DNA from 2 places in the Lederbergia sp. B243.17 genome. Region 2 is predicted to be linked to the other one. Evidence: riboswitches for the same ligand, from Rfam matches in the RefSeq annotation. Region 2 holds a riboswitch; the other holds the start of a gene.

Region 1 (9,226 bases), on a different contig from region 2:
GCACTGGAGGTCTGCGACGACCGGAATGGTTTCATTCCCCGGTTCCACCCAGTCCTGCATGAAGCCGATAGCTTTAAAGTACTCAATCCGTGCCAGTTCAAAATATGCGAATGTCACTGTATTGTTCATATGGCCAAACATATCTGTCTCACGAAAACGGACCTGCACCTCATGAGAAAAAGTAAATTCTTCTTTCCAAGTTTGTATATCATCTATGTATGTAATTCTGTTCAAAGCGAACACCCCCATAAAGTGAATGAACATTCATTCGTTAATCTCTATAATACCATATTGCTTCCCTATTAAAAAGACGAAAAAAGCCCGCCGGGTGCGGCGGGCTTTTCCAATCAATCTACCATATGGTCGCTTCCGAAGAAGTTCTTGAACATTTGGATGTTTGTTGCACGGTTCATCGCAGCAATGGATGTTGTCAAAGGAATTCCTTTTGGACAAACTTCCACGCAGTTTTGCGAGTTTCCACAGTTGGAAATTCCGCCGTCTCCCATTAGAGCTTCCAGACGTTCGTCCTTGTTCATGGCTCCAGTTGGATGGGCGTTGAACAGGCGGACGAGCGACAGGAATGCCGGACCGATGAAGTCGGATTTGCTGTTTACATTCGGGCAAGCTTCGAGGCAAACGCCGCATGTCATGCATTTCGACAATTCATAAGCCCATTGACGCCGTCTTTCAGGCATCCGTGGTCCTGGTCCGAGGTCATACGTACCATCGATCGGAATCCAAGCTTTGATCCGTTTCATCGAATCGAACATTCTGCTGCGGTCGATGACAAGGTCACGGACAACAGGGAATGTGTTCATCGGTGCAAGGCGGATCGGCTGCTCCAGCTGATCAACGAGCGCTGTACAGGACTGGCGCGGTTTTCCGTTGATGCTCATAGAACAAGCGCCGCAAACTTCCTCAAGGCAGTTCATGTCCCAGGCAACTGGTGTTGTCTTTTCGCCCTTGGAATTGACCGGATTCCGGCGGATCTCCATCAAAGCAGAAATGACGTTCATGTTCGGGCGATATGGCAGGATAAATGTCTCTTCGTATGGTGCAGACTCCGGGTTATCTTGACGAGTTATAATAAAAGTTACTTGCTTATTATTTTCACTCATCTTCATCACACCTCTTTCTTCTTGGAGTAGTCACGTTTACGAGGCTTGATTAAAGATACATCGACTTCTTCGTAGCTGAATTCAGGGCTGTTTGTGCTTGGGTTGTATTCAGCAATCGTCGTTTTCAGCCATTCTTCGTCATTACGTTCCGGGAAGTCCGGCTTGTAATGGGCGCCGCGGCTCTCATTCCGGTTCAATGCACCGATTGTGATGACGCGGGCAAGCTGAAGCATATTGTAGAGCTGGCGGGTAAACATTGCGCCTTGGTTGCTCCACATTTTCGTATCGTTGATGTTGATGTGCTTCCAGCGCTCAAGCAATTCAACGATTTTATTATCTGTATCTTTCAATTTATCGTTAAAGCGGACAACCGTTACGTTGTTTGTCATCCATTCACCAAGTTCCTTATGGATCACATAGGCATTTTCATTGCCGTCCATCGACATGATGTTGTTCCACTTCTCTTCTTCTTTTTTCGCTGCGCTGTCAAATAGAGAGGATGGAAGCCCGTCAGAGCCTTTTTCCAGTCCATTGATATATTTGACTGCCTCAGGGCCAGCCAGCATACCGCCGTAAATAGCGGAAAGAAGGGAGTTGGCGCCGAGGCGGTTTGCTCCGTGCTGGGAGTAATCGCACTCACCTGCGGCAAACAGACCTTCGATATTTGTATGCTGCTGATAGTCGACCCAAAGTCCGCCCATCGAGTAGTGGACAGCCGGGAAGATTTTCATCGGCACTTTGCGCGGATCTTCTCCTGTGAACTTCTCATAGATTTCGATAATACCGCCCAATTTAACATCCAGCTCATGCGGATCTTTATGGGAGAGGTCGAGGTAAACCATGTTCTCGCCGTTGATGCCGAGCTTTTGGTCAACGCAGACGTGGAAAATTTCCCGTGTAGCGATATCACGCGGCACGAGATTTCCATAAGCAGGGTATTTCTCTTCAAGGAAGTACCAAGGCTTTCCGTCTTTATACGTCCATACCCGTCCGCCTTCTCCGCGTGCAGATTCACTCATCAGGCGGAGTTTGTCATCGCCCGGAATGGCAGTTGGATGGATCTGGATGAATTCGCCGTTTGCGTATTTTGCGCCCTGCTGGTAAACGATTGATGCTGCAGATCCTGTATTGATGACAGAGTTCGTGGACTTGCCAAAGATGATTCCAGGTCCGCCTGTCGCAAGGATAACTGCATCAGCAGGGAAAGATTTGATTTCCATCGTTGTCATGTTCTGGGCTACAATTCCCCAGCAGACACCTTTTTCATCTTGGATAATACCGAGGAAATCCCAGCCTTCGTATTTGTTTACAAGGCCTGCGACTTCATGCCTGCGCACCTGCTCGTCCAATGCATACAACAATTGCTGGCCAGTTGTTGCGCCTGCATAAGCTGTCCGATGGTGCTGCGTGCCGCCGAAACGACGGAAGTCCAGCAAGCCTTCAGGTGTACGGTTGAACATAACACCCATGCGGTCCAGTAGATTGATAATGCCTGGTGCCGCTTCACACATCGCTTTAACCGGAGGCTGATTCGCTAGGAAGTCCCCTCCGTAAACTGTATCGTCAAAGTGGATTAACGGAGAATCCCCTTCACCTTTCGTATTAACCGCCCCGTTGATTCCGCCCTGTGCACAAACAGAGTGGGAACGCTTTACCGGAACGAGCGAGAAAAGGTCAACTTGTTTGCCTTCTTCCGCAATTTTTATTGTTGCCATCAAGCCGGCCAAACCGCCGCCGACCACGATGATTTTACCATTACTCATCGTGTTGCTCACTCCTTTTCTTTTCACCGTTGTTCAATCACACTTGCGTTTATTTCCATGTTTATCCGACGAAAAGGTCAGGGTATACAAACGCAAGTGCCGCACGAACGCCTACAACCGAAATGGCAATGAAGAAAATACCGAATACCCAAGTAGAAATCCTTTGAGAACGCGGTGATTGCGTAATTCCCCATCTTACGCAGAACGACCACAATCCATTAGATAAATGGAATGTAGCTGACAAAATACCGACTATGTAAAGAATGAGCATGATCGGATTCGACAAGATGTTCTCCATCATCTGGAAGTTGACTTCCGCGTTGCCGAGCGCCGCTTGAACACGGGTTTCGTAAACGTGCCATGCAATGAATGCCAATAGAATAATACCTGTTACACGTTGGATTGTGAACATCCAGTTCCTAAAATAGCTCAGTCTTCCAGGATTGTTATTTGCCTGGAATGCAATGTAAATTCCTAGAATTGCGTGAAAAAGGATCGGAATATAGATTAATCCGAATTCCAGGAAAATGAGGAAAGGAAGACTTTCGACAACTCCTGCTGCATTATTAAATGCCTCTTCTCCTTTTGTAGCGAAATGGTTAATAACCAAATGCTGCACTACAAAAAGGCCCACCGGAATTACACCCAGCAGTGAGTGCAGCCTGCGCCAATAAAATTCGTTTTTTCCCGCCACAGTTTACCCCCCTTAAATAGTGAAACAATGTGTCTAGCAATCAGGCATGCACGCAATCATCCAAATGAAGGCGCATACCAAGACAACTGTTTGATTATGTGACATATCCATTCTACTCCCCACTTTATAAAGCGTCAAGGCAACGGTTACACAAATTACCCGATAAATCGGCATTGTTCGGCAATCATTCTAGCGAGGAGGATTTTCTTTTCCTATTCTCATATTTTTTTTCAAAAGACGCCTCTTTTTGTATATAATAGCGTTATACAGAAAGAGGGGAATCATGTGAAAACCAAAGTTATGGAAGAGAGGACAGAAACCCAGGCTGAGACGCTCACGGTGCCGATTTTCGGATATGAGCTTCTTCGGGACCATCTCATCCCCGATCTGCTCGGGAAAGATTCAGCCGATATTACATACTGGGCAGGAAAGCAGATGGCGAGAAAGTTTCCGCTTCTTTCCTTTGAAGAGATCCGCTCCTTTTTCTTTGAGGCCAACTGGGGAACACTCCAGCTGATTGAACAGACTAGAAAAGGCATGAAACTGGAATTATCCGGTCCCATTATAGATAGAAGGATGCAGATGGCTCCGCATCCTTGCTTCCGCCTCGAAGCCGGGTTCCTCGCCGAACAAATACAGGCCCAGAAACAAGTCATCTCCGAAGCATTTGAGGAAACAAATAAAAAACAGCGGATCGTTACTATAACGGTACAATGGGACACAAAAGACGCAGCAGACTGAGTCCGTTCCACAATCCATTAAAAGCTGCCCTGATCCAATGGCTCAGGGCAGCTTTTCGTTTTTTAGGAATGGCCTACTTTGTCTTGTACTTTATCGAGGCTGAAGGCTTCATGCAGCGCCCTTGCCGCCTTTGTCATATTGCTCTCATCCACAACAGCAGATACTTTGATTTCAGAGGTACTGACCATCTTAACCGGTATGCCCTGTTCAGCCAGCACCGCAAAAATATTTGCCGCAACGCCCGGGTTGGAGACCATTCCTGAACCGACTGCTGATACTTTTGCAAGCCCAGCCTCATATTCAATGCTTTCAAAACCGATTTCTTCTTTCTGATTTTCCAGCACCTTTACCGCATCCTGGCGGTCTTCACTTTTAATGGAGAAAGACAGGTTCGTTTTATTTCCATCCGTCTTGCTTTGAATGATAATATCTACATCAATCCGATTTTCAGCGAGTACGGAGAAGATGCCGGACAGGCCGGTCAATTCATTGTTCAAACCGAAAATCGTTAGCCTAGTCATATCCTTTTCAAAAGCAATCCCGCGGACGACCAAATTGTTTTCCATTGTAACTTCCTCCTCAATAACTGTTCCCTCTATATCTTCAGTGCTTGATCTGACTTCAAGCCGGACTTGGTGATTTTTAGCGAATTCGACAGCACGTGGATGCAGGACACCTGCGCCCAAATGTGCCAGTTCCAGCATTTCATCATAAGACAGCGATGACAGCTTTCTTGCGTCCTGCACATAGCGAGGATCTGACGTGAACACACCCGGTACATCTGTACAGATTAAGCAGCGTTCTGCTTTAAGGGCTGCTGCAAGTGCAACGGCTGTCGTGTCGGATCCCCCGCGCCCAAGCGTCGTAATCTGTCCATCCTCCGTCACTCCTTGGAACCCGGCAACGACGAGCGTGTGGCCCTCCGCCAGCTTTGTTTCCAAAGGCTTTGTATCGACATCAATGATTCTTGCGTTGCTATGGACTTTTTCCGTCTTGATACCCGCTTGCCAGCCGGTAAAAGAAACAGCGGATAAGCCGCTCTCTGCCAATGCCATCGACAGAAGCGAAATCGAGACCTGCTCCCCAGTTGCCAAAAGCATGTCCATTTCCCGCTTTTCTGGGTGATCGGTGATTTCACCTGCGAGCCCCAAAAGTTGGTCAGTCGTTTTGCCCATTGCTGACACGACTGCAACGACATCATTTCCCCGTTCTTTTTCTTTGGCAATCCGGCTTGCCGCATTTTTGATTTTCTCTGCTGTGCTCAATGAAGAGCCTCCGAACTTGATGACAATCAATCCCAATGAACTCGCCTTCCTTCGTAGGTAATCCAATGAACTCGCCTTCCTTCGTAGGTAATCCCTGTCCAAACTTTCCGTTTTTTCAAATCGGCATTGATGAATAGCGCCGTTCAGTTGAACAAGTCTTTTTTTGCAAACAAAAAAGCAATGAGAATCTGATCCCATTGCTTGTCGTCTGCGTAATATCGCGTCGTAAACATACCAGCATGAGATAGCTCTCCAAAATGAATCAATCATTTTGACAATCCTGCATTTCTTAAACCCAGGACCAGCGAAAAATCGTTAAGGACAGTTTTCCGCTTCGGCAATCCTTCCCTTTCAAAACCCTTCACAGAAGCCTTAAACTTCTCCGGACTTTTACTATTGAAGGTTTGCACCTCTATCAGCTTTTTGAATTTTGTCTATTATAGCACGCCTTGCTATAATGTACAAGTTTATTTATCCAAATTTTCTTTCAGCGTAATAGCTGTATTTTTTGGCAGGCCGGCTTCTATCAATTCTTCCACTGTTGCTTCCTTCATCTTTTTTAAGGAGCCAAAGTGCTTCAGCAATTTTTTCTTGCGGACCGGCCCGATTCCTTCCACCTCGTCGAGTGCCGATTGAAAAGCCGATTTTCCGCGAAGCTGCCGGTGGAACGTGATCGCAAATCGGTGCACCTCGTCCTGGATCCGCTGCAGCAAGTAGAACTCCTGGCTATTGCGTTCCAGCGGGATGAACTCCAGCGGGTCTCCATATAAGAGCTGGGACGTTTTATGCTTCTCGTCCTTTGCCAGACCGGCTACAGGAATTTCCAGCCCCAGTTCATTCTGCAATATATCCTTCGCTGCTTCAATTTGCCCTTTTCCACCATCGATGACGACCAGATCAGGAAGTGGCAGTCCGTCGCGCAACGCCCGGGAGTAGCGCCTTCTGACGACCTCGCGCATGGATTCATAGTCATCCGGCCCTTTGACGGTCTTAATTTTGTATTTCCGGTATTCTTTCTTATCAGGCTTGCCGTCGATGAACACGACCATGGCTGAAACCGGATCGGTCCCTTGAATATTGGAGTTATCGAACGCTTCGATCCTGTGCGGAGTGTAAATATTCATCGCTTCGCCCAGTTTGTCGATCGCACCGATTGTCCGCTCCTCATCTCTTTCAATGAGGGAGAATTTCTCCTCGAGTGCGATTGTGGCGTTTTTCACAGCCAGCTGGACAAGTTCCTTCTTCTCTCCCCGTTTTGGCACGAGCACCTTTGCTTCAAGCAGCTGTTCGGCAAGTTCAGCGTCCGCGCTGTCCGGAATAAGAATCTCTTTCGGCTTGAAATGATTCGGCTGAGAGTAAAATTGCCCGAGATACGTCAAAAATTCCTCATCCTGATCCCCATAGACCGGAAAGAGCGAAACATCTCTTTCGATTAATTTGCCTTGGCGAATGAAAAATACTTGGACACACATCCATCCTTTATCAATCGCATAGCCGAACACATCGCGGTCCGTGAAATCAGAAGACATCATCGTCTGCTTTTCCATGATCGCCTCGATATGGCTGATTTGGTCCCGGTATTCTTTCGCTCTTTCAAACTCGAGCGATTCTGCCGCTTCTTCCATCTTTTTGGTGAGGTCCTTCTTGATGTCCTGGAAACCGCCATTCAAGAAACGGGTGATTTCATCGGTCAATTTTTTATAAGTCTCCTGTTTCACCTCGTTGACGCAAGGTGCGAGGCATTGGCCAAGATGGTAATAGAGGCAGACACGGTCCGGCAGGGTCTGGCACTTCCGCAATGGATAGAGCCGGTCCAGCAATTTCTTCGTTTCATTCGCTGCTTGCGCATTCGGGTATGGCCCAAAATATTTCCCCTTGTCCTTCTTCACTTTGCGGGTTGTGATCAGGCGCGGATGCCGTTCGTTTGTCAGTTTGATATAAGGGTAGCTTTTGTCGTCCTTGAGCATGATGTTGTATTTCGGGTCATGCTTCTTAATCAGATTCATCTCAAGAATCAGCGCTTCGATGTCCGAACGGGTGACAATGTATTCAAAGTCCTCGATTTCACCGACTAGCCTCTGGGTTTTCGCGTCATGGGAGCCGGTGAAATACGAGCGGACCCGATTTTTCAGCACCTTCGCTTTCCCTACGTAAATGATCGTCCCCTGCCGGTCCTTCATTAAATAGCAGCCCGGCTGATCGGGAAGGATCGCCAATTTGTTTTTGATGATGTCGTTCATGTTCTCACCTCCTGTTTTGCCTTTTGGCGAAATTGAAAAATTCCGGGCAAATGCCCGGAATTCAACTAGGCGCTGTCGCCTAAAGTGTTTTACATGTCATGGTTTTGCTGATGGCGCCGATGAGCAGGCGCCCTCCGCTTTTATTCTTACATATGTTTGTGCAGGAGTTCTGCTAGTGCTTCTTTTGGTTGGAAGCCGATGGCTTTGTCTACGACTTCGCCGTTTTTGAAGACGATGAGTGTCGGGATGCTCATTACGCCGAATTGGCTTGCTGTTTCTTGGTTTTCGTCTACATCGAGTTTGACGATTTTTACTTTATCTCCAAGTTCTGAATCCAATTCTTCCAATACAGGAGCGATCATTTTACAAGGTCCGCACCATGTTGCCCAGAAGTCGGCCAATACGAGGCCCTCTTTTGTTTCAGAAGCGAAGTTCTGGTCTGTTACATGTGAAATTGCCATTTTTATCTAACCTCCTAAAAGTACAATTCAACGCTAATGCAAGTATATCACCAGGATATTTTAAGTCCTAATGATTTGCTTATCTCTACGATAATATACCCGCCTGCGGAGATTTTACACTCATCAGGCGGGCGGTTGGAGTTTATGTTGGTCAGCTTCCCGCTTTCACTTTGCGGAACTCTTCCGTCAGAAGCGGAACGACATCAAACAGGTCTCCGACGATGCCGTAGTCGGCGATGTTGAAGATGTTCGCTTCCGGATCCTTATTAATGGCAACGATCACTTTGGAGTTGGACATTCCGGCAAGATGCTGGATTGCTCCTGAGATGCCGCACGCAATGTATAGATCTGGTGTTACGACTTTTCCTGTCTGCCCGATTTGGAGAGAGTAGTCGCAATAATCCGCGTCACAAGCCCCGCGGGATGCGCCGACAGCTCCGCCGAGAACGTCAGCCAGCTCTTTCAGCGGCTCGAAGCCTTCTTCGCTTTTAACTCCACGGCCTCCAGCGATGATGACTTTCGCTTCGGATAAGTCGACTCCTTCGCTCGCCTTGCGGACGACATCTTTGATGATCGAGCGCAGGTCTGTGATCTCGCATGATACTGAGGTGATGTCGCCGCTTCTCGCATCGTCTTTTTCCAAAGGATCAATATTGTTCGGCCTAATGGTAATAAACGTGATGCCATCCTTGATAATTTTCTTTTCAAATGCTTTTCCGGAGTAAATTGGACGGATGAAAACCGGGTCTGCTCCGTCTTCTTCTATCGCTGTCACATCCGAAACAAGTCCAGTATTGAGCTTGCTCGCGATTTTCGGGGAAAGGTCCTTGCCAAGGGCGGTATGACCAAAAACGATGCCCTCAGGATTTTCTTCACCGACGACTGCCATGAATGCCTGAGAAAAGCCGTCAGACGTATAATGCTTTAATTTCTCATCTTCAACG
Region 2 (9,226 bases):
CACAAGAGGTTCTTGATTTTAAGCAATCTGAATTGAGTAAGCTTGAGAAAGCTTTGGTGCGAATTAAAGAGCTTTACGAAATTAGAGATTATACCCGCGAGGAATATCAAGAGAGAAAAAAGGCGCGGAGTCGGGAAATACAATTGCTTTCCGATGAAATTGAGGGGGTGAACGCAAAGCTCAATCACTATGAACGGAAAACCACCGAAGAGAGAATATCAAAGATAAAGAGTTTTAAAGAGATTTGGTCATCAAATGCGGCGAGACGGTTTGCCTTATGATCTGCACTCATGAAGCCACCTTCTTTCCATTTTCTTTTTACCATACCACAACGAAAAGCAATCATACGTATGCAGCCAATAAAAAATCCCCCGATTCAAAGGCACCGAGGGATTTCTTCGTCATTTATTTACATTCGAATGTTCGTTCAATGGCAATATGCCGTCCTCTTCCAAGATGTACTGATGGCACTCCAGCAGCGAGTCATGGATCTCCTGAGTCAATTTTTCTTTGTTATAGGCACAGACCGAAACGATTCCCTTGTTTCGGATCACGCCGTCAACCGACCGTTCATACTCAGTCAACGTATCGGCAAAATCGCTTATATTTCCCCATTCCACATGTCCCCACGTACAGACCGTTGTTCCATCTTCCTTTGCCTGATCGATCAGCCCTGCAAAGGACTCGGTGATTGCATTCGGGTGAAAGGAACCGTTTGAAAAGTAAAAGTCATAGTTGTTAATAAAAATGATGTTCCTATTGGCCGCATGCATCATCGCCTTTTCCAGAAACAGCATATTCCGTTCATTTTCAAGGACAATAATCTGGCAGTCACTGGCCAAGGACGCCTCCATAAAGGCAAGAGTATCCTGCAAATATTGATTTTCATCCGGAAATGGATAATAAATATGACATCCATCTTTCTCTTTTGCTTTCTTTAGAATATCAGACCACGATTCTCCCATTTTAATCTCCCCCAATCGTTTAATCTGTCATATATTCATCATACCTTCAACTTCGGTAGCAGCGGAGGAATACCTGTCTGAAAACGTAAAAAAAAAGAGGAATTCCTCGAGATTGGTATGAAAACCCAAGGAAACCCTCATTTCGTCTTACGAATTTGTTCCTGCTTCTTGCTGTTTCGGCAATAGCCATGCCGGAATGATAGATACAGCCGCAAGCAGGACAAGGATGATAAACACGGTATGCAAGCTCAATTCCAGTGCCTGACCGCTCAATTCATCGCTCAGCCATAATCCCGACACAGCGATGCCAATTGTTTGCCCGAGATTCCGCATCAAGTTATTCGATCCCATTGCGGCTCCCCTCATGTTCCATTCAACCGCAGACTGGACGATGACAGTTATCGTTGTGCTCGTCAGTCCGAAGCCAATCCCGGCAATCGCCGTCACGACCATCATCCACATGACGGTCGTATCCGTTCCGAACCCGGCCATTCCAAGGCAGCTGAGCATGACAATCACCATGCCTGAGGCCGTGATTCGGTTGACCGGGAATTTTCCGATCCATTTCCCTGCCAGCATCGCCCCGACCGGCCAGGTAAGCGACATCGGCAGCATGGCAATGCCTGACGATGTTGCATTCAAATTGCTTACGCCCTGCACCCAGAGCGGAATGTAAAAGGTGATCGCCACGAGGATAAAGCCAAAAATGAATCCGGTAATATTGGAAAGGGCAATCATCTTGTTCGTGAACAAAGCGATTGGGATCATCGGTTCCCTGCTTTTTGACTCAATCCACATAAATGCCGCAAGCCCTACAGCAGCCATGATGAAAAACATCACAATGCCAACTGTGGCCTGCTTCTCTTCTTTCAGAAGCGTGAGCGCATATAAGAATGATGTCATGCTGATGGCAAAGGCGATAATACCTGGATAGTCGATAATCTGCTTTTTCTTCTCAAGCGATTCATGAAGCGCCGACGACAGCAAGACCATTGACAGGATGCCGAACGGAAGATTCATAAAAAAGATCCAATGCCATGAGATTGCATCGACGATAAAACCGCCGACGAGCGGGCCGATGACACCTGAAATCCCCCATACACTTGAAATCCAACCTTGGATTTTACCTCTTTGCTGATAATCAAAAACATCACCGATGATCGTCATCGGAATTGTCGTCAAGGCGCCAGCGCCAATCCCTTGAATAAGTCGGAACGCGACAAGCTGACCCATTGTCTGGGAAAGGCCCGAAAGCATCGATCCGACAAGAAAAATGACTACACCGATGTGGAACATCTTTTTCCTTCCGTATAAGTCTGCAAGCTTGCCAAATACCGGTGTCGAGATGACGGTCGCCAACAAGTAGACCGAGATGACCCAAGTATAAAGATGGCTGCCGCCCAAATCTCCTACGATTTTAGGCATCGCGGTACTCACGATTGTCCCCTCAATCGCCGTTAAAAATGTGGCTATGAGCAATGCAGCCACTACGGATTTATGTTTCGTTTCTTTATTCATCGTTTCCTCCTGATCCGGCCGTGCTAGTCATGGCCGCCTTTATTATATCCCATCCTTCACGGCGTGTGTTAGCGGAACAGAAACAAACGGGAAGGGCCGGTTTATCGTGCCGGCACTCCCCGTTCGCGTTTACTCTTTATCAAAATTGCATTCTTCCAGCGGAATCATTTTCGTTTTGTTTTTCCATTTATAAACAAGCCAGACGACCAGGAACAGCGGCAGTCCGATATAGGAGGCGATGAGCCCGCTCCAATCCCAGTCCCCTTCAAGCAGCGCCGGGAAGCTTTGGCCAACGATGATGACCGCACAAAGGATAAAGGCGACAATCGGGCCAATCGGGAACCATTTGGCCAAATACGGAAGGTCTTTAACATCCTTTCCTTGCGCAATATAGGCTCGGCGGAATCGGTAATGGCTGATGGCAATCCCAAGCCAGGTAACGAACCCGGCCATCCCGGAAGCATTCAGCAGCCAGATGTACACTTGTCCGTCGCCGAAAAATGTCGTCAAAAAGGCAAAGCAGCCAACGAGCGCTGTCACGATCAATGCCGGAACCGGAACCCCTCTTTTGTCCAATTTAGCGAGAAACTTAGGGGCACTTCCGTCACGCGCCAAGTCCCAAAGCATCCTGGCCGACGCATACATCCCCGAGTTGCCCGCGGAAAGGACTGCTGTCAGAATGATCGCGTTCATCACCGAAGCGGCGAAAGCAAAGCCGGCGCGTTCGAATACGAGGGTGAACGGACTGACCGAAACCGCTTCGCTCAAGAGGCGTTCATCTGTATAAGGGATGATCATGCCAATCACAAAGATTGCAAGAATATAGAACAAGAGAATCCGCCAGAACACGGACTTGATCGCTTTTGGAATCGTCCTCTCCGGCTCTTCACTCTCTCCTGCCGCGACCCCGAGGAGCTCTGTTCCCTGAAAGGAGAACCCTGCTGCCATGAAGACACCGAGAATCGTGAAAAATCCGCCATGGAAAGGAGCGTCCGCCACGGTGAAATTGGTAAATCCGATCGCTTCGCCGCCCATGATGCCGAAAATCATCATCAAGCCGGTCACGATGAAAATGATGACCGTCACAATCTTGATCAAAGCGAACCAGAACTCGGCTTCCCCGAAGCCTTTAACAGACAGGTAGTTCAAGCCGAACATGATGATCAGCGCCAGTCCGCTCCAGATGAACGACGGACTGTCCGGAAACCAGAACTTCATAATCAGCACGACCGCCGCAAGCTCTGCCGCGATCGTAATCGCCCAGTTGTACCAATAGTTCCAGCCGATCGCAAAGCCAAAAGACGGGTCGACGAATCTTGCCGCGTACTCCTTGAATGAACCTGCGACCGGCATATATGCCGCCATTTCAGCGAGGCTCGTCATTAAAAAATAAACCATGAACCCGACGGCCGCATAGGCGACGAGCGCGCCGCCCGGGCCAGCCTGATGAATTGCGCCGCCGCTTGCGAGGAAGATGCCGGTGCCAATCGATCCTCCGAGCGAGATCATTGCCAGGTGCCGGGCTTTCAATTTTCTTTGCAGCTGCCCTTCTACCTGTGTGCCTTTCTTGTTTGCCATGCTGTTGCACTCCTTCTTTTGGTGAAGGGTGGATTTCCTGCTGAAAATAGAAAACAGCCGTCGAAGAAGATCGACGGCTGTTGCAGACCGTAAAATCCTTCCGAAGATAGCCCTCCACGTTTTTTGTAAACGTGACAGTGATGCCCCTTTTCGGAACATCCCCAGCATAGGCAGCCAATGATCCGCCTACACTTCGGCAACTTTTCCTTCCCCGCATCCTCATCAGTCTCATTGGACTTTAAATGCGATACTCATAAAAGCTGCACCTCTACCCCATCGGTGAATGGGAATTATCATGTTATATTTCGATTATAAAACAATTTGTCGAATGCTGCAATCGATTCGTACAGCCCAGAAGTTTCCTGGCTTTCATTTAGGCCGCTTATTTGCGGTCAAAAGAGTAAAACTTTTCCCATGGCTCATACTAATAAGGAATCGATACAGAAAGATTGGAGAGATGGATATGGAAGCGAGACATACAACGGAAGAAGCTTTGCGCGACTTTAAACAGGGAATGGGCACATTCACCGAAAAGATGCCCGAGTTTGCCAGCCGCTTAAATGCGTTTACGGAAGAATGCTTTAAAGCGGGATCATTAACCGAAAAGCAAAAACAGCTGATCGCACTTGGCATCAGCCTCCATGCCCAGCATGAATACTGCATCATTTACCATACAAAGGGCTGCCTCGACCAAGGCTGCAGCGAAGAAGAAATCCTGGAAGCGGCAGGTGTAGCCGCGGCCTTCGGCGGCGGTTCCACAATCAGCCAAACAGTCACGCTCCTACAGGAATGCATACAACAACTGGGCGGCCGCCTGCAATGAAAAAAACGAGGGAGCTCCCCTCGTTTTTTAACTGCTCTTCATCACACCGTAAAGAATACAAGCGACCCCGCCGAAGATCCAAAGGATTTTGGCAAGCGACACCTTTTCGGCAATGCCGAACAAGCCGATCGCGGTCGTTAGAATCATAATGATCGGGCCAATCAGCGCCAGTGAACTATTGATGACGAGCGCCTTTTCCACATCATTGTATCTCAGGAACAAAAATGCCGCGAATAGCTCGATGCTCCCCGATACCATCCTCATGAAGGCCATCCCGATAATCGCTTTTTCCAAAAAATGAATCATCCGCTCATCCCCCGCTTACTGTGCTGTCAACAGTATATGCGGGAATCCGAAAAGAAGGACAAGTTTTCAGAGAGGGACCGTTCTCAGTCCTCCTCCTCCTTGTCGCTTTTCGTATGCTTCATATCCCTGAGCAACTGTGTGTTCATGCTTCCCTGGACAATATCTTCAAGGAAAAAGCGCCCGGCGAGATCCAAATACTCATCATCATCAAACATTTTCGCATTTTGCAGCTCCATCTCCGCAAGACCGTCATACTCGGCAACGAGTGCATACGTATGATCCGGGCCGGTAAGCGGCGTCAGAATCCGCACATTGTGATTGTATTTTTCATTACGGTAATCCTTCATTTCCTGCAGATTTTCAAGCCCTTCTTTGAATGCTTCCTGTTTTAGCTGAAATGTCTGGTACACATAGACCGTCATGCGGCTGCCTCCTTAAAATACCTGTTGATCTATTATCTCTCCCCACATGCTCTTTTATCCTTTGCCTGTCGTATGAAAATTGAAGGCGTACAAGCATCCACTCATGAATACATTGATAGAAACATGGATATTGGAGTTGAATCGATGGGACTTTTCTTTGGATATGTGTTTCTTGGCTTATCTCTCGCTGCGCCGATCGGACCCGTCAATGCCGCACAATTGGACAAGGGGATCAAGAGCGGATTCTTTCATGCGTGGCTCGTCGGTTTCGGCGCAATGATCGCCGATCTTGTCTATATGCTGCTCGTCTATTTCGGCATCGTTCATTTTCTTGAAATTCCGTTTATGAAAACTTTTCTATGGTGTTTCGGATTTTTTGTTCTCACCTATACAGGGGTTGAAAGCATCGTCAGCGCCGGAAAAATCGCAGGGGACATGCGCAACGCGAAGGCGGACTCGGCCGCCAAATCGTTCTTCTCCGGCTTTTTCATGTCAATCTCAAACCCGCTGACCATCCTGTTTTGGCTCGGCATCTACGGCTCGATTCTTGCCAAGACGGCTGCAGAAAACGCGCCGTCAACGGTAGCCCTTTACAGCTTCGCGATTATTGTCGGCCTGCTCATCTGGGACGTAACGATGGCGGGCGTTGCCAGCATCTTCAGGCGGTTCATGACGGATAAGCTCCTGATGCTCATTTCCATCGTTTCCGGCCTATCCCTGATCGGATTCGGCATCTACTTCGGCATCCAGGCTGTGAAAATGTTCCTGTGATGGTCACGCTCGCTCCGTCTGCGGATTTTTACTTTTCTTTTTCACAAGATGGATAATGAACAGAGCTGCTCCGATCAAGGCAATGAATGCTAGACTCACGAAAAATCCCGGCCTGCTCGATTTCTGGACGAGCGTGCCGCTGATCGCAAGCAAAATCAAAAACATGCCCGCAAATCGTTTCGCATGCCCGAATGCTGTTACCTCGATCAGCTTCGGGTACGAGATAAGAATGAAAAACCAGTTATACAAAAGCATGAGCCCCGCCGCCGTTGTAATGTATTCATACACCGAGTCCGGCATTAATAGCGCGGTGACAATCGACACAATTAATCCGGCAATCGTCAGCCCAAAGGCGAACGGCGGCACTTTCAGCTTCCCTTTTTTAGCGAACAGCTTTGGCGCATCACCATCTTCCGCGAGCGTAACGATCATGCTCGTAACCGCGAACAGCGACGCCGCCATTGTCGAAAATCCGGCAATGATGATGCCCGCCGTAAACATATGAGGGAAAAAGGAAAAATCAAACTTGTCCAATGCGATGACGAACGGGCTCTCTTTCGCATTGAACTTGCCGACCGTCGCGAGGCTGACCGCAAGTGTTAATGAAATGATATAAATGATGACGAGCGCAATCAGCATGACTGTCCCCGACTTATGTGTATCTTCCTTATTTTTCAGGCGGACTGCCATGATCCCCATAATTTCGATACCGCCAAAAGCATAAAATCCGAAAATGAGCGAGGCCCACAGTCCCGTCCAGCCTTTTGGCATAAATTCATCCATCGAATTCGGAACGTGCGGCTTGAAGCCATCACTTAGTCCGAACAGACCGGAGAGCACGATTACACCGAGAACGATAAACATCAGAATGGCGGCAATCTTTACAATCGCGAACAGGTTTTGCGCCCGCTCGAATCCTTTTGTTCCAATCATGACTACAATAAGCCCGAGCACCGCATAGCAGACAGAAAACACCCATAATGGTACATCCGGGAACCAAAACCTCGTCAACAGCGACAATGCCGTCAGCTGACTCCCAGTGATGAGCATCTCCGAAAACCAATACACCCAGCCGCTGCCGAAACCGGCCCATCCCCCATACGCTTTTTTCGCATAGGAGCGGAAAGCGCCAGGCTGCGGGTCTTGTGCCGACATTTTCGCCAAAGCCTCAAATACGAAGTACGTCCCAACCGCTGCCAGCAGAAAGGAAATGAGAATGGACGGCCCCGTCATTTTGATTCCGAGCCCTGACCCTAGGAAATAACCGGTTCCGATGATACAGCCGACACCAATCATCGAAAGCTGCCACCATGCCAGTTTCTTGTCTTTCTTTCCCCCTCCGCCTTTACCGCCTGCCCGCGCTGTAATCTCCATCCGAATCCCTCCTTTTTACAGTAGTAGTATGGTCGGAGGCCGGAGGATTATGTATTGGACGATTGCATCCGGCAAAGGCATTTCTCCACTATTTTTCGTATCTATCCTTTCTACAAAGCTTTTCAGAACTTGCGAATTGCTATATACTTTTCAGATAACTGCCTTTTTAAGGCGGATACATAATGATGCTTCATACATAGTCAGGAGTTGGGTTGGAAATGTCACAACAGGAACATTGGAAATCGAAAATCGGATTTATTTTTGCCGCAGCCGGTTCGGCAATCGGTCTCGGGGCGATCTGGAAATTCCCATATGTGGCCGGCACAAATGGGGGGGCAGCCTTTTTAATCATCTTCTTGGCCTTTACGCTTCTTCTCGGGATGCCGCTTCTGCTTGGGGAATTCATCCTTGGCCGGAACGGGCAGACAGATGCCATCTCGGTGTACCGGAAACTGGCGCCGAAGACGAACTGGAGTGTTATCGGCAAAATCGGCGTTGTCGCCTGCTTCCTTTTGCTGTCTTTTTATAGCGTCATCGGCGGCTGGATTATTCTTTATTTGCTTAAAGCGTTGACGGGCGGGTTGCGCGGCCTTGAGGCAAGCGGGTTTGAAAGTTTGTTCGGGGAAATGATTTCGAACCCGATTGAAACGATTGCCGCCCAGGCGGGATTCATGCTGCTCACTATCATCGTCGTTGCCAAAGGGGTACAGGAAGGCATCGAAAAAGCCAGCAAATTCATGATGCCGGCCTTGTTCATCTTGTTCCTTCTTTTGATTGTCCGCTCCCTCACATTGCCGGGAGCCGGCGAAGGGATCGCCTTTTTATTCGTGCCTGATTTCTCGATGGTCACGTCGGATACAGTCTTGTTCGCGCTCGGACAGTCATTCTTCACCTTGAGCATCGGCGTATCCGTCATGGTGACATACGCATCGTACTTGCCGAAAACACAGAATCTGCCGAGCAGTGCCTTTTCGATTCTGATGATGAACATTTTGATCGTGCTGCTGGCCGGTCTTGCCATCTTTCCTGGGGTATTCACGTTTGGCATGCAGCCTGATGCCGGTCCGACACTAATTTTCGCCGTATTGCCGGCGGTCTTTTCAAAACTGCCATTCGGCACATTGTTTTTCATCGCCTTTTTGATCTTATTTTTATTCGCAGCCCTTACTTCGGCATTTTCAATGATTGAAATTATCGTAGCGACAAGAAAAAGCAGCAGCCCAGCCGGAAGGAAAAAGCTCACATGGAAGATCGGCGTGCTCATCTTCCTTGCGGGCATCCCGTCCTGCCTCTCATATGGAGTGCTAGCGGATGTGACACTATTCGGAAAAACGATTTTTGACCTGATGGATTTTCTCGTCTCGAATGTGCTGATGCCGCTCGGCGCCTTGCTGATCGCCCTTTTCATCCCGATGAAGATGTCGCGGAAAGCCCTCTTCGAGGAAATGTCAGCCGGCTCCAAAACGGGC

What was found. A riboswitch is a leader RNA that binds a small molecule or an ion and turns the genes downstream of it on or off. The one in region 2 is predicted to bind lysine.
Region 1: another riboswitch for lysine. It lies ahead of AC0TWI_RS20880 (aspartate kinase); the one in region 2 lies ahead of AC0TWI_RS08515 (amino acid permease).

What each region holds. Positions count from the first base shown of each region.
Region 1 covers NZ_JBWBKF010000097.1:137,484-146,709, forward strand. Annotated here, with positions in the region: gene AC0TWI_RS20855 (acyl-CoA thioesterase) at 1-234, opposite strand, end outside; gene sdhB (succinate dehydrogenase iron-sulfur subunit) at 348-1,118, opposite strand; gene sdhA (succinate dehydrogenase flavoprotein subunit) at 1,124-2,881, opposite strand; gene AC0TWI_RS20870 (succinate dehydrogenase cytochrome b558 subunit) at 2,943-3,575, opposite strand; gene AC0TWI_RS20875 (YslB family protein) at 3,861-4,316, shown strand; gene AC0TWI_RS20880 (aspartate kinase) at 4,379-5,617, opposite strand; lysine riboswitch at 5,819-6,004, opposite strand; gene uvrC (excinuclease ABC subunit UvrC) at 6,049-7,821, opposite strand; gene trxA (thioredoxin) at 7,968-8,282, opposite strand; gene AC0TWI_RS20895 (electron transfer flavoprotein subunit alpha/FixB family protein) at 8,434-9,226, opposite strand, start outside.
Region 2 covers NZ_JBWBKF010000043.1:30,132-39,357, reverse strand. Annotated here, with positions in the region: gene AC0TWI_RS08530 (hypothetical protein) at 1-281, shown strand, start outside; gene AC0TWI_RS08525 (MEDS domain-containing protein) at 402-965, opposite strand; gene AC0TWI_RS08520 (MDR family MFS transporter) at 1,113-2,483, opposite strand; gene AC0TWI_RS08515 (amino acid permease) at 2,613-4,061, opposite strand; lysine riboswitch at 4,161-4,340, opposite strand; gene AC0TWI_RS08510 (carboxymuconolactone decarboxylase family protein) at 4,519-4,884, shown strand; gene AC0TWI_RS08505 (YqhV family protein) at 4,912-5,190, opposite strand; gene AC0TWI_RS08500 (hypothetical protein) at 5,274-5,612, opposite strand; gene AC0TWI_RS08495 (LysE family transporter) at 5,757-6,383, shown strand; gene AC0TWI_RS08490 (amino acid permease) at 6,387-7,757, opposite strand; gene AC0TWI_RS08485 (sodium-dependent transporter) at 7,976-9,226, shown strand, end outside.